DNA from 3 places in the Streptomyces sp. NPDC033178 genome. Region 2 is predicted to be linked to each of the others. Evidence: riboswitches for the same ligand, from Rfam matches in the RefSeq annotation. Region 2 holds a riboswitch; each other region holds the start of a gene.
What was found. A riboswitch is a leader RNA that binds a small molecule or an ion and turns the genes downstream of it on or off. The one in region 2 is predicted to bind cyclic di-AMP.
Positions count from the first base shown of each region.

Region 1: linked by a shared signal. The riboswitch ahead of ACZ5VQ_RS04060 (C40 family peptidase) and the one ahead of ACZ5VQ_RS40045 (M23 family metallopeptidase) in region 2 are both predicted to bind cyclic di-AMP.
Region 3: linked by a shared signal. The riboswitch ahead of ACZ5VQ_RS10720 (M23 family metallopeptidase) and the one ahead of ACZ5VQ_RS40045 (M23 family metallopeptidase) in region 2 are both predicted to bind cyclic di-AMP.

Region 1 is NZ_JBVIPT010000002.1:14,791-20,638, reverse strand. It holds gene pcrA (DNA helicase PcrA) at 1-1,761, opposite strand, end outside; cyclic di-AMP (ydaO/yuaA leader) riboswitch at 2,201-2,372, shown strand; gene ACZ5VQ_RS04060 (C40 family peptidase) at 2,380-3,531, shown strand; gene ACZ5VQ_RS04055 (hypothetical protein) at 3,576-3,929, opposite strand; gene ACZ5VQ_RS04050 (C40 family peptidase) at 4,455-5,522, shown strand; gene ACZ5VQ_RS04045 (hypothetical protein) at 5,764-5,848, shown strand, end outside.
Region 2 is NZ_JBVIPT010000021.1:122,805-128,652, reverse strand. It holds gene ACZ5VQ_RS40055 (HPr family phosphocarrier protein) at 282-563, shown strand; gene ACZ5VQ_RS40050 (GntR family transcriptional regulator) at 898-1,593, opposite strand; gene ACZ5VQ_RS40045 (M23 family metallopeptidase) at 1,915-2,688, opposite strand; cyclic di-AMP (ydaO/yuaA leader) riboswitch at 2,701-2,861, opposite strand; gene ACZ5VQ_RS40040 (M16 family metallopeptidase) at 3,099-4,487, opposite strand; gene ACZ5VQ_RS40035 (M16 family metallopeptidase) at 4,484-5,845, opposite strand.
Region 3 is NZ_JBVIPT010000004.1:22,491-28,338, reverse strand. It holds gene ACZ5VQ_RS10740 (MarR family winged helix-turn-helix transcriptional regulator) at 57-593, opposite strand; gene ACZ5VQ_RS10735 (dihydrofolate reductase family protein) at 742-1,881, shown strand; tRNA gene ACZ5VQ_RS10730 (tRNA-Met) at 2,043-2,116, shown strand; gene ACZ5VQ_RS10725 (PP2C family protein-serine/threonine phosphatase) at 2,272-3,375, shown strand; cyclic di-AMP (ydaO/yuaA leader) riboswitch at 3,713-3,868, shown strand; gene ACZ5VQ_RS10720 (M23 family metallopeptidase) at 3,880-4,929, shown strand; gene ACZ5VQ_RS10715 (aldo/keto reductase) at 5,046-5,848, shown strand, end outside.

The DNA of each region.
Region 1 (5,848 bases), on a different contig from region 2:
GGTCGAGGCCTGCAACTCGGCGAGGTAGCCGGTCCGTTCGAGTACGGCCTCAAGGACCGTCGCCGGGCCGGCGCCGGACTCGACGATCGTGCGGAGGTCCTCCATCAGCGTGTTGAACTTCCTGACGGCGTTCGTCGAGCGGGACGCCATGCCGTACGCCTCGTCGACGCGGCGCAGTGCCTGCGCGAAGCTGATCTTCTCGCGCTGGGAGAGCGCGTCGATCATCGCCTCGGCGCGGTCGCCGATGCCGCGCTTGGGGACGTTGAGAATGCGGCGCAGCGGTACGGAGTCCTCGGGGTTCGCGAGCACGCGCAGGTACGCGAGGACGTCGCGGACCTCCTTGCGCTCGTAGAAGCGGACGCCGCCGACGACCTTGTAGGGCAGGCCGACGCGGATGAAGACCTCTTCGAAGACACGGGACTGCGCGTTCGTACGGTAGAAGACCGCGACGTCGCCCGCCTTCGCGTCGCCCGCGTCCGTGAGCCGGTCGATCTCGTCGGCGACGAACTGGGCCTCGTCGTGCTCGGTGTCGGCGACATAGCCGGTGATCTGGGCGCCCGCGCCCGCGTTGGTCCACAGGTTCTTGGGGCGGCGCGACTCGTTGCGCTCGATGACCGCGTTGGCGGCGGTGAGGATCGTCTGCGTCGAGCGGTAGTTCTGCTCCAGCAGGATCGTCGTCGTGTTCGGGTAGTCCTCCTCGAACTGGAGGATGTTGCGGATGGTCGCGCCGCGGAAGGCGTAGATCGACTGGTCCGCGTCACCCACCACGCACAGTTCGGCCGGCGGGAGGTCGTGCTCGCTCGGCGGTACGTCGACCGGGTGCTCGGAGGTGCCGACGAGCTCCCGGACGAGGGCGTACTGCGCGTGGTTCGTGTCCTGGTACTCGTCGACCAGGACGTGCCGGAAGCGGCGGCGGTAGTGCTCGGCGACGTCCGGGAAGGCGCGCAGGAGGTTGACCGTCGTCATGATCAGGTCGTCGAAGTCCAGCGCGTTCGCCTCGCGCAGGCGTGACTGGTACATCGCGTAGGCCTGGGCGAGGGTCTTCTCGAAGCCGTCGGCGGCCTGGGCGGCGAAGTCCTCCTCGTCGATCAGCTCGTTCTTCAGGTTCGAGATCTTGGCGCTGAACGACTTGGGCGGGAAGCGCTTGGGGTCGAGGTCCAGGTCACGGCAGACCAGGGCCATGAGGCGCTTGCTGTCGGCGGCGTCGTAGATCGAGAAGGAGGAGGTGAAGCCGAGCTGCTTCGACTCGCGCCGCAGGATACGTACACACGCGCTGTGGAAGGTCATCACCCACATCGCGTTGGCGCGCGGGCCGACGAGCTGCTCGACGCGCTCCTTCATCTCGCCCGCGGCCTTGTTCGTGAAGGTGATCGCGAGGATCTGGCCCGGGTGCACCCTGCGCTCGCCCAGCAGGTGGGCGATCCGGTGCGTGAGCACACGGGTCTTGCCGGAACCCGCGCCGGCCACGATGAGCAGCGGCGAACCGTGGTGGACCACCGCCGCGCGCTGGTTCTCGTTCAGCCCGTCCAGGAGCGCGGCCGGGTCCACGTGCGGGCGGGGCGCGCCGTCACGGTAGTACCCGTCCCGGCTCGGCGGCACGTCGAAGTGGCCGCCGAACAAATCGTCCGGAACGGGCTCCGACTCCTGCCCCTGGTCCTCGGGCGGCGGCGGGGGCTCGTCCTCGGGCGGCGGGGGCTCCTCCTCGTGGGCCCGCGAGGGCTTGAGGTCCGCCAGGAAGCTGTCATCAAAGAGGCTGCTCATCGCTCTCCGAGTCTAGGCGCCCCCACTGACAGCCCGCCGCCACCCTGGAAACTCGACGGGGTCGCTCCGCGGGGGTGCGGGTTTCTGTGGCTGCTCGCCTCGGTTTCGTCACCCTCCGGTGGGGGTTTGCAGCGGTCCGTGATCAGGTGGTCGAGCTGCGGCTTCGGCTGGGATTCGGGAGCGCCGTGTCGTGGGTGCGGGTCGGCTGTGGTTGGCGTGCGCAGTTCCCCGCGCCCCTGGAGGGGCGCTGCAGTGGGCCGGGCTTCATCCAGTGGACAACTCGGGCCAGACCTATCCGAATTGGCTACCGCGCGTCGAGCCCAAGGCTAAGGTCACGAAAATGTATCGGGCATATCGCGCATCAAACTTCACAGGGGCCACAGGAATTGGCTAACTTTTATGTGGGCCGCACGACCCGCACCGGCGAACACGCCGGGCCGAGCGGCCTCCGCCGAATCCGGCAGGCCCTCGTGGCCGACGGAGCCGGGGACCCAACCGACCTTGGGGTGAATCGGTCCAACTCCCTTCGGGGAAACGGACCGTAGGGCAAACCTTCCGGAGCACCCGCCCGAACCCGACAGCTAACTCGGTAGGCGGATGACGGAAGGAGACGCCCTCGTGGCGCCACACCGCAGGTCCCGGCCCCCCAGTCCCATGGGCATACGGACTCCGGCCATCGCCACCGCGGCCCTGACCTCGGTGGCCCTCCTCTCCCAGACGGCGAACGCGTCCCCCTCCGAGGAGCCCAGGCCCAGCCTTGAGGAAGTCGAGAAGAAGGTCGACGACCTCTACCGCCAGGCGGAGACGGCCGGCGAGAAGTACAACGCGGCCAAGGAGAAGACCACCAAGCAGAAGAAGCGCGTCGACACCCTGCTCGACGACGTGGCGCGCCGCACGGAGAAGCTCAACGACGCGCGTGAGGAACTCGGTACGTTCGCCGCCGCGCAGTACCGCACCGGGGCCGCCGCCCCCGACACCGCCTCCCTGCTCCTCGCGGACAACCCGCAGGACTACTTCGACCAGACCCAGCTGATGGACCGGTTGACCAGCCGCCAGAAGCAGTCCGTCGACGACTACGTGACGCAGCAGACCACCACGACGGAGAAGCGGCAGGAGGCGTCCGAGAGCCTGGAGACGCTGACCAGGACGCAGAGCTCGCTGAAGACGTCCAAGGCGGACGTCCAGCGGAAGCTCGCCACCGCGCGCGACCTCCTTTCGAAGCTGACCGCCGAGGAGAAGGCGCGGCTCGCCGCGATCGAGCGGAAGAAGCAGGAAGAGGCCCAGCGCAAGGCGGACGAGCTGGCCCGGCAGCAGGCGGCCGACGCCGAGCGGCGGCGCCAGGAGGCGGCACAGGGCGCCGGGACCTCCATGGGCTCCGGGAGCGCCGCGGGGACCTCCGGGTCCGGCTCCGCCGCCTCCACCGCCAAGGCCGACAAGGCGCTCGCCTTCGCCCGCGCCCAGACAGGCAAGCCGTACGTCTGGGGCGCGAGCGGCCCCGGCTCGTACGACTGCTCCGGGCTCACCCAGGCCGCCTGGAAGGCCGCCGGCGTCACACTCCCGCGTACCACCTGGGACCAGGTCAAGGCCGGCACGATGGTCTCCGTGAACAGCGCCCAGCCCGGTGACCTCGTCTTCTTCTACGACGACATCAGCCACGTCGGCATCTACATCGGCGACGGAATGATGATCCACGCGCCCAAGCCGGGGGCGTACGTCCGCGAGGAGTCGATCTACTACATGCCGATCCACAGCGTGGTGCGCCCGGCGTGAGGGGCTTTTCGCAGACCTGAGTGGAAATGGGAGCCTGTTTCCGCTCAGGTCCAGAGCACCGCGATGAAGATGTTCACCGTGGTCAGGCCGCCCACCAGGCCGAACAGGCCGTTCTCCACCTTTTCCTCGTCCCGTTTCACGTACACGAGGCCGAGGATCACGACCAGCAGGGCGAGCTTCACGCCGATCTTGATGTTGTTGACGGTCTGGTCGTCGGCCTGGTTGAGGCCGACCAGGATCGCGCCGGTGACCAGCATGGTCAGCGCGCCGTGGAGCATGGCGGGGCTGAAGCGGGCCGTGCCGTCACTCATGGCCTTCAGCTGCGTGAGAAAGCCGCCGAGGAGGGACGCGATGCCGATGATGTGCAGGGCGACGAAGACATGAATGAGTACGTCCATGAGCCCGGACACTAACCAAACGCCTCCGCACCACCACGCACCGCCCCCGGCCTCGCACACCCGCCCCCGCCGGCCCTGTGCACCCCGCGCTGCCGTACCCACACGCCCGGCCCCGCCCGCCCCACGGGCCCCTGGCAGCTCCCGCACCACACCCCGGCGGAGCCCATAGCATCGGATCGCCGCCCGTTTCCCCACAACCCGCGCTTCGGTCACCGCACCACGCCAAGTCGGCGGCCCCGGGTCCGGATCGTGGTCGTACCCGGTCAGCTCATGTCCGAGTCCCACCACTTCCGTACATGCCGTTACCCCCGCCGCGGTCCCAGGTTTAGCGTCCTTCACCAGGTGACCGGCTCCCCACCACCGCCCGGGTCAGGGGCGGCATCCGGACACCACCGCCGAGAAAGGTCCGGCGGCGGCCCGCTCCCCCTGTGCGGGCCGCCGCCGGACGTGCAACCGGCCCCTGAGGGCCGCCGCCGCGGGACGCACCAACTCCTCGGCGGCCGTACGGAAGGACGTGGATCGCACGTGGCAGCGCACCGCAAGCCGAGACAGCGCTCAGTCGGCGGCAGTACGGCCCGCACCGCCTTCACCATCGCGCTGGCGGGCGCGGCGAGCGCGACCGGGTTCGAGGGGACGGGAACCGCCGCCCCGGAGCTGACTCCCGCTCAGGTCAAGGCGAAGGTCGACAAGTTGTACCAGGAGGCGGAGGTCGCCACCGAGAAGTACAACGGGGCGAAGGAGAAGTCGACGAAGACACGGGGCCGCCTGAACACCCTGCAGGACGAGGCAGCGCGCAGGACGGAACGGCTCAACTCCGAGCGGGACGCGCTCGGTTCACTGGCGGCCGCGCAGTACCGGGACGGCGGCGTCGACCCCGCGCTCGGGCTCATGCTCTCCTCCGATCCCGACCAGTACCTGGAAGGGGCCGCGTTCGCCGAGCGGGCCGGCAGCAGGCAGGCCTCGAAGGTGTCGCGCGTACGCCGACAGCTGCGCGAGATCGAGCAGCTGCGCGGGGCCGCCCATGTCGAACTCACCTCGCTCAAGGAGCGGCAGGCGGAGCTGAAGCGGCACAAGACGACCGTCACCGGGAAGCTGGGAGAGGCACGGGATCTGCTGTCGCGCCTGTCGGACGCGGACCGGGCCCGCATCGGCGCCGACGACGCGGACACCGCCCGCGCCTCACGTTCCGCCGCGGGCCCGCGCGATCTGGGCGGCGGCGCCGGTTCGTCGGCCACCGCCCCCAACTCCCGTGCGGCAACCGCCATCTCATACGCGTACGGGAAACTCGGCAGCCCGTACGTGTGGGGCGCCACCGGACCCGATGCCTTCGACTGCTCGGGGCTGATGCAGGCCGCGTACCGCGCCGCGGGGATCGAACTGCCCCGCACGACGTACGCGCAGATCAACGCGGGCCAGCGTGTGTCGCGGTCCGAACTGCGCCCCGGTGACCTGGTGTTCTTCTACTCGGGCATCAGCCATGTGGGGCTGTACGTGGGCAACGGGCAGATGGTCCACGCGCCCAATCCGTCGGCGCCGGTGCGGGTGGCGCCGATCGACGAGATGCCGTTCGCGGGGGCCACGCGCGTGGCGTGAGCGGGCCGGCGAACCGGCAGGGGTTACGGGCAGGGATTAAGTGAAGAGAGCGGGGGAGTTCAAGCCGTTCGGGCATCGGTCCGGCTTGGATGGGCATCGCATGGGTACTACGGCGGGGTAGCGTCGGCGTGGCACTGTTCGACATGCCGCACCGCACGGTCGCGATCCGCTCCGGTCCCATCCGCCTCGCTCTCTTCCGTCCCGTTCCGCCTGGTTCGCCGTCGCCCTCCCGAAGGATTCGATGCCCGGCCCCACGCTGCCACCTCCGCCGCCGCCCGCGTACACCAGCGGCTGGCCGGACAGGTCGGCGCTGCTGGCGGACCGCG
Region 2 (5,848 bases):
GAGTACGACTCGGGTCCGACAACGGCCGGTCCTGGTCGCGGGGGTTCATGTCCCGGGCGCGCGTCGGTACGTGCCGGTACGCGTCCCGGGGTCGTGGTCCAGGGGGTCACGCCCCAGCGGTTCACGTCCCGGCGACGGCGGGCTCGCGTCCGGCAGGGGCGCGAGGCAGTCTTGGGGGACCGAAGCCGCCTCGGGCCCGGAATCCGCACCCGCCCGGGGCACGCTTCACGATATGGAACAATGGTCTAGACAACCGTGAGACATCTGAAGGGCAGCATCACATGGCTGAGCGCCGCGTCAACGTCGGCTGGGCCGAGGGCCTTCACGCCCGTCCCGCCTCCATCTTCGTCCGGGCCGCCACGGCCTCCGGCGTCCCCGTGACGATCGCCAAGGCCGACGGCAACCCCGTCAACGCCGCCTCGATGCTCGCGGTTCTCGGCCTGGGCGCCCAGGGCGGCGAGGAAATCGTCCTGGCCTCCGACGCTGAGGGCGCGGACGCCGCGCTCGACCGCCTGGCGAAGCTGGTCGCCGAGGGCCTTGAGGAGCTTCCCGAGACCGTCTGATCTCGCGGACCACGTGCGGCGGAGCCGCGTCCACCTGTACCGGGTGACGCGGCTCCGCCGTTTCCGTCTGCGCGGCGAGCGGCGCTTTGCCCGCCCCTGACACCGCCGTTTCCCGTGACCTCGCCGCCGTTTTGTCCGTACATCACGCCGGTGCGCGGCTTTCCGCCTCGCCGTCGGCACCGTCCCGGCTTTTTCACATGCCCCGCGCACCGAGTTCCGCTCATCCGGTTCCGCGCATGCGGGAATCACGTCCGCGGAAATTCCCGGCACGTGAAAAAAAGGGGCAGCAGAAATAGACCCCTGCGAATAACTCTCTTTGTATACGGCGCCACTGTTAATGCCGCAGGCCCGCCGTGTTTACGGGATGTTGCGAAGTCCTCACACGCTCCGCGCGGTCACCGCCGCCGGGAAAGCGCAGCCGGTGCGCGGCCATCGCCCGCTCGGTGTGCAACGCCGTGATCGCCCTGGCCCGGTCGTTGTCGCCGCGCGCGACGGCGTCCACGATGGCGCCGTGCTCGGCCCAGGACTCGGCGGGGTGGGCGGGCGCCTCGACCGAATACATCCAGGCGATCTTGTGCCGCAACTGGGCGAGCGTGGAGGTCAGCGCGGGGCTTCCAGACGCCTGTGCGAGCGTCTCGTGGAACCAGCCGCCGAGCGAGCGCAGATCCTCGCTATTGCCCCTCCTGGCCCGCTCCTGGCCCAGCCTGACCAGGCCGCGCAGCACCTTGAGGTGCGCCTCGGTGCGGCGCTGGGCGGCGCGCGCGGCACCCAGCGGCTCCAGCAGCATGCGCATCTCCAGGAGGTCGGCGGCCTCCTGCTCGGTGGGTTCCGCGACGCACGCGCCCGCGTGCCTGCGCGTGACGACGAATCCCTCCGCCTCCAGCGTGCGCAGAGCCTCCCGCACGGGGACCCGCGAGACGCCGTACCGGCGCGCGAGCAGTTCTTCGGTGAGCCGGCCGCCGCGCTCGTAGACACCCGCGACGATGTCGTCACGGATCGCCGTGCATACCGAGTGCGCGGGAATACGCATGACCGGACCTCCGCCTTAACCCCCGCGAAACGCGGTCGATTGACGCTTGTTCGGTGACTCTATTGCAGAGAGCGGGAAATTCCGATGGCGGACCGGAATCCGTGGATATTTTTTGGACACACCTCGCTTCTGAACAGGCAGTCGTCCGGTGCGAAGTCGGTCGGGAAGTGGTCGAGAAGCCATCAGGAAGTGATCAGGACCGCGCGAAGGCCCCGGCTCGGTGAGCCGGGGCCTTCGGGAGAGGTGTCTGCGCGGGAGAGCTCCCGCGTGGAGCGGCTGTCCGCGCGGGAGGGCGTCGCGTGGGAGGGCTGTCGCCAGCCGTCAGACGTTCACGCCGTGCTGGCGCAGGTATCCGAGCGGGTCGATGTCCGAACCGTACTCCGCGCTCGTCCGCGCCTCGAAGTGCAGGTGCGCACCGGTGACGTTGCCGGTCGCCCCGGAGAGGCCTATCTGCTGGCCCGGGGTGACCGTCTGGCCGACCGAGACACCGAGGGACGACATGTGCCCGTACTGCGTGTAGGTGCCGTCGTTCATCTTGATGACGACCTCGTTGCCGTACGAGCCGCCCCAGCCGGCCTCCACGACGGTGCCGGCGCCCACCGCGTGCACGGCGGTGCCGCTGGCGGCGTGGAAGTCGATGCCGGTGTGGCTGCCGGAGGACCAGACGGCGCCACCGGCCTTGTAGCCGGTGGAGACGTACGAGCCGGAGATGGGCGCGGTGTACGACTTCAGCAGCCGCTCGCGCTCGGCCGCGCGGGCGGCTCGGGCCTTGACCTCGCGCTCCTTCTTGGCCTTCTCCGCGGCTTCCTTGGCGCGCTCCTTGGCGGCGGCCTCGGCCTTCTCGCGGGCGGCGGTCTCGTCGGCGGCCTGCTGCTGGGCGGCGGCCTGGGCGTCGATCTGGTCGGCGACCGAGTCGCCGATGGTGATCGCCTGGGTCAGGGTCTGCTCGGCCGGGCTCTCGGCGGCGAGTGCGGGAGCAGCCAGGGTGCCGACGACACCGGTGGTGGCGAGTGCGGCGACGCCGACGGTCCGGTTGGTCGTGCGCTTCATACGGCTGGGACGACGGTGCTTCCCGGCGGCGCGAGTGAACGCCATGAAGTGGCTGGTCCTTTCCTTCCTTCTCGCCTACCGGGTTAGCTGACGGGTTCGGAGCAGGAAGGTCTCCTACGGACCCCCTTCGGGAAGGGCGTCCGATTCACCCCAGGGACTACATATGGGTCCCCGGCTCCCCTGGCTCGCGCCGTACGGGGACTCGGCGATGACTGTCCGGTGCCGCGGGCGCGGCGCACTGCCTGACGAACAGCCGGACCGACGCTAAGCGGGGCGTCTTTCAATCAACAAACGGATCAAGGGTTTTGTAGCGCATGCCACAGGGCAGACAGGCAACCTCCCTACCAATACGGACAACTCACTGGTCGGGGCCGAAGTCCGGGCAAAAGGAGAACCCAGGCGACTCTTCAGTCACCTGGGTTCTCCCACGGAGTGGCGCTGTTCCACTCCGCGTTCTACTCCGCTGTCACGACGCTGACTTCGCCGATTCCGAGGGCTCGGACCGGCTCCTCGATCTGCGAGGCGTCACCGACGAGGACGGTCACCAGACGGTCCACCGGGAAGGCGCTCACGGCGGCCGCGGTGGCCTCCACGGTGCCCGTCGCGGCGAGCTGTTGGTACAACGTCGCCTGGAAGTCGTCCGGCAGGTACTGCTCGACCTGGTCGGCGAGGGTGCCCGCGACGGCGGCGGCCGTCTCGTACTTCAGCGGCGCCACACCCACGAGGTTCTGCACGGCGATGTCGCGCTCGGCGTCGGTGAGGCCCTCGGCCGCGAGGGTGCGCAGCACCTTCCAGAGGTCGTCGAGCGCCGGGCCGGTGTTCGGGGTGTCCACGGAGCCGCTGATGGCGAGCATCGCGGCGCCCGTCCCGTCCGGCGCGGAGCGCAGCACCTGGCCGAACGCCCGCACACCGTAGGTGTATCCCTTTTCCTCACGCAGAACGCGGTCCAGGCGCGAGGTGAGGGTGCCGCCGAGGCAGTACGTGCCGAGCACCTGGGCGGGCCACACGCGGTCGTGCCGGTCGGCGCCGACGCGGCCGATGAGCAGCTGCGTCTGGACGGCTCCGGGACGGTCGACGATGATCACGCGGCCGGTGTCGTCGGCGGTCACCGGCGGAATGGGGCGGGCATCGGCCTGCGATCCCGTCCAGGCGCCGAGCGTGTCCCCGAGCAGCGCGTCGAGGTCGACGCCGGTGAGGTCGCCGACCACCACGGCGGTCGCGGTGGCGGGGCGGACGTGCTTCTCGTAGAAGGCGCGGACGCCCGCCGAGTCGATCGCGGTGACCGTCTCCTCGGTGCCCTGGCGCGGCCGCGACATGCGCGAGGTCGCCGGGAAGAGCTGCCTGGAGAGCTCCTTGGCGGCGCGGCGGGCCGGATTGGCGGTCTCGTGCGGGATCTCGTCGAGCCGGTTGCGCACCAGCCGCTCGATCTCGCTGTCCTCGAAGGCGGGTGCCCTGAGGGCGTCGGCGAGCAGACCGAGCGCCTTGGGGAGCCGGGAGACGGGGACTTCGAGGCTGATCCGTACGCCGGGGTGGTCGGCGTGCGCGTCGAGGGTGGCGCCGCAGCGCTCCAGCTCGGCGGCGAACTCCTCGGCGGAGTGCTTGTCGGTTCCCTCGGTGAAGGCACGCGCCATGATCGTGGCAATGCCGTCCAGACCCTGCGGCTCGGCCTCCAGCGGGGCCGCCAGGAGGATTTCGACGGCGACGACCTGCTGGCCGGGGCGGTGGCAGCGCAGCAGGGTCAGGCCGTTGTCGAGCGCGCCTCGCTCGGGGGCCGGGAAGGCCCAGGGCCTGGCCTCGCCGGCCTGGGGCTGCGGGTGGAATTCCATCGTGGCGAGCTCGGTCACTTGGCCGCCTCCTCGTCGGTGTCGTCAGCGGCGTCGGTCTCTTGGGCCTCTTCGGCGACGGTCGGCTCGTAGACCAGCACCGCGCGGTTGTCGGGGCGCAGACGGGCCTTGGCGACCTCCTGGACCTCCTCGGCCGTGACGTCGAGGACGCGCTGGACGGCCGTCAGGGCGAGCTGCGGGTCGCCGAACAGCACCGCGTACCGGCACAGTTCGTCGGCGCGGCCCGCGACCGTACCGAGGCGGTCCAGCCACTCGCGCTCCAACTGGGCCTGGGCGCGGTCCATTTCCTCGGCCGTGGGGCCCTCCTCGGCGAACCGGGCGAGCTCCTCGTCGACGGCGGTCTCGATCACCGGCACCTCGACGTCGCCGGACGTCTTCACGTCGAGCCACCCCAGGGAGGGTGCTCCCGCGAGGCGCAGCAGGCCGAACCCGGCCGCGACGGCGGTGCGGTCACGGCGTACGAGCCGGTTGTAGAGCCGGGACGACTCGCCGCCGCCGAGCACGGTCAGGGCCAGGTCCGCCGCGTCGCACGCGCGCGTGCCGTCCTCCGGAAGCCGGTAGGCGGCCATCAGCGCACGGGCCGGGACCTCCTCCTCGACGACCTCGCGCAGCTGCTCGCCGATGGTCTCGGGCAGCGCGCCGTCACGCGGGGCGGGCTTGCCGTCGTGGCCCGCGATCGAGCCGAAGTACTTCTCGACCCAGGCGAGCGTCTGCTCCGGGTCGATGTCTCCGACGATCGAGAGAACGGCGTTGTTGGGCGCGTAGTAGGTGCGGAAGAACGCGCGCGCGTCCTCCAGGGTGGCCGCGTCCAGGTCCGCCATCGACCCGATCGGGGTGTGGTGGTAAGGGTGGCCCTCCGGGTAGGCGAGGGCGGTCAGCTTCTCGAAAGCGGTGCCATAGGGGACGTTGTCGTAGCGCTGCCGGCGCTCGTTCTTGACGACGTCCCGCTGGTTCTCCATGGACTCTTCGTCGAGCGCGGCGAGCAGCGAGCCCATGCGGTCGGCCTCCAGCCAGAGAGCGAGCTCCAGCTGGTGGGTGGGCATGGTCTCGAAGTAGTTGGTGCGCTCGAAACTGGTCGTGCCGTTGAGCGAACCGCCCGCGCCCTGCACCAGTTCGAAGTGGCCGTTGCCCTTCACCTGCCCCGAGCCCTGGAACATCAGGTGCTCGAAGAGGTGGGCAAGTCCGGTGCGGCCCTTGACCTCGTGGCGCGAACCGACGTCGTACCAGAGGCACACCGCCGCGACCGGGGTCAGGTGGTCCTCGGAGAGCACCACACGCAGGCCGTTGGCCAGGCGGTGCTCGGTCGCTGTCAGGCCGCCGGAACCGGCCTCAGCTGTGGCCGTGTGACCCATGGGCATGTA
Region 3 (5,848 bases), on a different contig from region 2:
GGATATTGGTGGTTGTGGTGGTTGTGGTGCGGCTCATGTGTGCCCGTGCTGCGGCCTCACGCGTCGCCCGTCGTCGGCCCTCCCGCGCACGGGCTCGACCGGCGCCGCCACGGGACGTCGTCCGGTGCCGCCTGCGGGTCGTCGCCCTCCAGGCCCCGTGCGATCACCGTGCAGATCTCCTCCAGCTGCCCCACCTGCTCCGGCGTGAGCTTGTCGAAGAGCGTGGCGCGGACCGTCTCGACGTGGCCGGGGGCCGTGCGCTCCAGCAGGGCCATCCCCTCGTCCGTGAGGATCGCGATGCTGCCCCGCTTGTCCATGCTGCAGTCCTTACGGCGCACCGCCCCGTCCTTCTCCAGGCGGGTCACCGCGTACGTCAGCCGGCTGCGGGTGATCTTCGTGCTCTCCGCGAGGTCCGTCATGCGCAGGCTGCGGCCCGGCGCCTCGGAGAGGTTGGCGAGGATGGAGTAGTAAAGGTGCGGCATGCCGGCCTCCTGCTGGAGCTGCCGGTCGATCGCGTCCTCCAGGAGATGGGAGGCGGCGATGTACGCGCGCCAGGCGCGCTGCTCCTCGGGGGTGAGCCAGCGGGTCGTCATACCCCCAGTGTAGGTTTGTTTCAAACTTGAACCAAGCCTCGACCGTCCTCCGGGCGACACCAGGCCGCCGTCCGGGCAAGCCCCGCCTCTGCCTCCGAAAGAGCCCGCCATCCCGACAGCCCGCCAGAGTCCGAAAGAGAGCGCGTCCATGCCTCACCCCTACGTCCTGTTGTCCGCCGCCGTCTCCCTCGACGGCTGCCTGGACGACACCGGCCCCGGACGGCTGCTGCTCTCCGGGCCGGCCGACTTCGACCGGGTCGACGAGGTACGGGCCGAGTCCGACGCGATCCTCGTCGGCGCGGGCACCCTGCGCGCCGACAACCCCCGGCTCCTCGTCAACTCCGCCGAGCGCCGCGCGGCCCGGGTCGCCGGCGGACGGCCGGAGTACCCGCTGAAGGTCACCGTCAGCGGCAGCGGCGACCTCGACCCCGACGCCAACTTCTGGTCCACGGGCGGCGAGAAGATCGTCTATACGACCGACGAGGGGGCCGAGAGAGCCACTGAAGCTCTGCGTGGGCTCGGCGTGGGCGTCGTCCCCGTCGGCCCGGACGTCGACTGGCGGGCCGTACTCACCCACCTCCACGACGTGCGCGGCGTACGGCGGCTCATGGTCGAGGGCGGCGGGCGCGTCCACACTCAGCTCCTCCGCCAGGGCCTGGCCGACGAACTGCAGCTCGCCCTCGCGCCCCTGGTCGTGGGTGAGCCGGAAGCGCCCCGGCTGTTCGGGCCCGGCGACTACCCGGGCGGCCCCCGCAACCGGCTGAGCCTGGTCGAGACGCGGCCCGTGGGGGACGTCGTCCTCATGCGGTACGTCCCCACCGCGCCCGGCACCGGGACCGTACCCTCCGCCGCCGACCACCGCTGGCTGGCGCTCGCCTGCGAACTGGCCGCCGAGTGTCCGCCCTCGCGGACCGCGTTCAGCGTGGGCGCGGTCGTCGTCGCGGCCGACGGTACGGAGCTGGCCCGCGGGTACTCCCGCGAGTCCGACCCCGTGTCCCATGCCGAGGAGGCCGCCCTCGCCAAGATCGGGCCGGGAGACCCGCGGCTCGCGACCGCCACCGTCTACAGCAGCCTGGAGCCGTGCGCCCGCCGCGCGTCCCGGCCCGCGCCCTGTGCCCGGCTGATCCTCGACGCGGGCGTACGGAGGGTCGTGACCGCCTGGCGGGAGCCGGACACCTTCGTGGCGGGCGCGGACGGCAGCGGGCTGCTGGCCGCGGCCGGCGCCGACGTCCTGGTGCTGCCGGAGTACGAGGCCGACGCGAAGGCCCCCAACCGCCATCTCGGCTGACGGGCCGGGCGGACCGGTGTCGCCGACCTGCCCGTTTCCCGCCGGTACGGCCGACCCGTACCGCCGATCAGTACATTTCGTGTCAAAACCTCCGGTGAAGCGCAGGCGACATCAACGCGTGTGCTTTGGGTCCCGCGAATGGCGTACAGTGGTCTTAACGACGCGGGGTGGAGCAGCTCGGTAGCTCGCTGGGCTCATAACCCAGAGGTCGCAGGTTCAAATCCTGTCCCCGCTACTGAAGGCCCGAGGCCGGAATCCGATCAAGGATTCCGGCCTCAGGTGTTTCCCGTACATCTCCTCAGGTGCTTCCCCGGGTGTTCGGGCAGGTGTCCTCACCCGCCCGGTCCTCGCCCGCTCGCACGCCGTCCCCGCTCCCGGAAGCCTGGACAGGTGGAGGAGCAGGAGCCGGAGCGCGTCGAGCCCGTGGAGAGGACCGCCTCGTACCAGCGCACGCTCGTCCGCGTGCTGCCGGCGCTGCTGATCGCCGCGGGCGTCTGCTACGACCTCCTCACCCCGCAGGACTTCACCGCGGCTCCCTTCTTCACGGCCGCGGTGCTCATCGCCGCAGCCCTCTTCTCGCTCGGCGCCACCGTGTGGACGGGAATCGCGGCGACCGTGGGCATGGGAATCGTGCACCTCAGGTTCGCCTTCGACGCGGGCGCGGTCACCGAGGTCCTCACCGTGGCCACGGCCGCCGCGCTCGCCGTCGGCATCAACCGGCTCGTGGTCCGCGGCAACGCGCGCCTCGCCACCGCCCGCGAGGTCGCGGAGGCCGCCCAGTGGGCCGTACTGCCCGAACCGGCGGCGCGGATCGGCGGCCTGGAGATCGCGGCACGGTACGAGGCCGCGCAGGAGGGCGCGTTCATCGGGGGCGACCTGTACGCCGTGCAGGACACCCCGCACGGCGTACGGCTCCTCGTGGGCGACGTACGGGGCAAGGGCATGGGAGCGGTCGCCGTCGTCGCCGTACTCATCGGTGCCTTCCGGGAGGCCGCCGAACAGGAGGCGAGCCTGGAGGCGGTCGCGCAGCGGCTGGAGCGGGCGCTCGCGCGCGAAGGTGTCCGGCGCGACACCATCGCGGTCCTCGAGGACTTCACCACCGCCGTGCTCGCCGAGATCCCGCACGGCACCCCGGTCGTACGCCTCGTGAACCGCGGCCACCCCGGGCCTCTTCTGCTGTACGGCGACGGAGAGGTACGTACGCTCGCCGCGCCGGAGCCCGCGCTGCCGCTCGGGACGGGGGAATTGGGGACCTGGCCCGACCGCGCGCAGGAGGAGGCCTTCCCGGGTGGGACCATGCTGCTCTTCCACACGGACGGGCTGTCCGAGGCTCGGGACCGGCGAGGAGTCTTCTTCGATCCGGCGCGGCATCTGTCCGGGCGGGTCTTCGCCGGGCCCGACGAGTTGCTCGCCGCGGTACTGGACGACGTCCTGCGGCACACCGGGGGCGGGGCCGCCGACGACATGGCACTGCTCGCGGTGCGGCGGCCATGAGGGCGCGGCAGTCGGGAGAGCGCGGCGGTCCTGAGGGAGCGGGAGTGCTGATTGCACGGCGGTCGTGGGTGCGGCGGGCGTGAGATGCGTCGCTCTCTCGGCGGCCCATATCACTGCTGGTAGTCGAACGGCATCCCTCCGCTCAACAACTGACACACCATCAACAAGACTCCCGTTCCTGAATGGCGATCAACTCGCCCGATTTACCCCGCTCATGACCTGTAAGTCCAGGCCAAGAGGCTTAACGATCATCAGGAACAGCTTGGAATCCGGTGCCCGGGTCTATTAACGTTCGATAACGCAGCGCGGTCGTCCCAGCCGTCACAAGAGTCGGCTCCGTGCGCACGCGCCGAATTCCGCAAGGGAACCGGGGAACCATCACTTGGGGTGAATCGCACGTCTTCGCGGTGTAGCGCACCGCGGTTGACGCGCGTAGGAGACCTTCCTGCTCCGAACCCGTCAGCTAACCCGGTAGGCGAGAAGGAAGGAAAGGAGTGCGCCTACGTGGCGTCCAACCGGCCTGCCCCCACACCCTCGTTCGTGCCGAATGAGTTGACGGGTGAGTCCTCGGGTGACAAGAAGCCCGACACCTTCGCCTACGGCGCTCGTAAGGACGAGGAGACGTGGGAGGTCTGGAATCCCAGCGCGGAGACCGTCCTTCCCGTCCGCGGTCGGCACCGTGTCTCCAAGCAGCGCGGCGGAGGACTCGCCCGTAGCTCGACCGTTCTGGGCGTCGGTGTCATAGCCGCCGTCGGTGCGGGTGGCATGGCCACCGCGCAGACCGGCAAGCCTCCGGTGTCGATCTCGATCCCCGACCTGCCGAACGTCGGCTCGCCGTTCTCGGACGACGACGCCCCCGAGGGCTCCAGCACCCCGATCACCGCCGTCGGCCTCACGACCGCCGACGCCGAGCAGGGCAACTCGGACGCGGGTGAGGCCCTGCGCGCCCGCATCATGCTCCAGGCCGAGCAGCAGCAGGACCAGGTGGACCGCGAGGCCCAGGAGGCCGCCGAGGCCGCTGCCGCCAAGAAGGCCGCCACGCTGGCCGCCAAGGAGCGGGACGCCGCCGAGGCCAAGGTCGCCGCCGCCAAGAAGAAGGCGGACCAGGAGGCCAAGGAGAAGGCCGAGGCCGCGCGCCTCGCCGAGCTCGCCAAGCAGTTCACGCTGCCCACCTCCTCGTACACGATCACCTCCACCTTCGGGCAGTCCGGTGCGCTGTGGTCGTCCGGCCAGCACACGGGTCTGGACTTCGCCGCTCCCACGGGTACCCCGATCAAGGCCGTTCACAGCGGCACGATCACCGAGGCCGGCTGGAACGGCTCGTACGGCTACCGCACGGTCCTCACGCTCGACGACGGTACGGAGGTCTGGTACGCGCACCAGTCGTCGATCGGTGTCAGCGTCGGGCAGAAGGTGGCCACCGGCGACATCATCGGCCGCGTGGGCGCGACCGGCAACGTCACCGGGGCGCACCTCCACCTGGAGGTCCACACCAGCGGCGGCGACGGCATCGACCCGATGGCGTGGCTGCGCGGCAAGGGGCTCACCCCGTAGGGCGGGCCTGAAGCGTGAGGCGGGCCCGACCTGTAAGGCGGGCCTGAAGCGTGAGGCGGGCCCGAGAGGTTCCCGGGTGCGGAATACGGCCGTCCGGTACGGCCGTTGACCCACCCATGACTTCTCTCCGCAAGCTGGGTTCGTCCGACCTCGAGGTCTTCCCGCTGTCCCTCGGCGGCAACGTCTTCGGCTGGACCGCCGACGAGGCGCAGTCCTTCGCCGTGCTCGACGCGTACACCGCCGCGGGCGGGAACTTCGTCGACACCGCCGACACCTACTCGGCCTGGGTGCCGGGCAACGAGGGCGGTGAGTCGGAGACCGTCCTGGGCGACTGGCTCGCCGCGCGCGGCAACCGCGCCGACGTCGTCGTCGCCACCAAGGTCGGTGCGCACCCCCGGTACAAGGGTCTGTCCGGGGTGAACATCAAGGCCGCGGCCGACGCGTCACTGCGGCGGCTGAAGACGGACTACATCGACCTGTACTACACCCACTTCGACGACCCGTCCGTGCCGGTCGAGGAGATCCTCACGGCCCTGGACGAGCTCGTCCGTGCCGGTAAAGTGCGCGCGATCGCCGCGTCCAACCTCTCCCCCGAGCGGCTTCAGGAGTCCCTCGACCTCTCCGACCGCGAGGGCCTCGCGCGGTACGTCGCGCTGCAGCCCCGGTACAACCTCGTCTCCCGCGACTCGTACGAGGGCCCGCTCCGGGATGTCGCCTCCCGGGCCGGTCTGGCCGTCGTCCCCTACTCCTCGCTCGCCTCGGGCTTCCTCACCGGCAAGTACCGGGCGGGTGCCGTGGTCGACAGCGCCCGGGCCGGGTCGGCGGGCGCGCATCTGGAGTCGGAGCGGGGGCAGCGGGTGCTGGCCGCGCTCGACGAGGTCGCGCGGGAGCGCGGGGCCGAGGTCGCCACCGTGGCTCT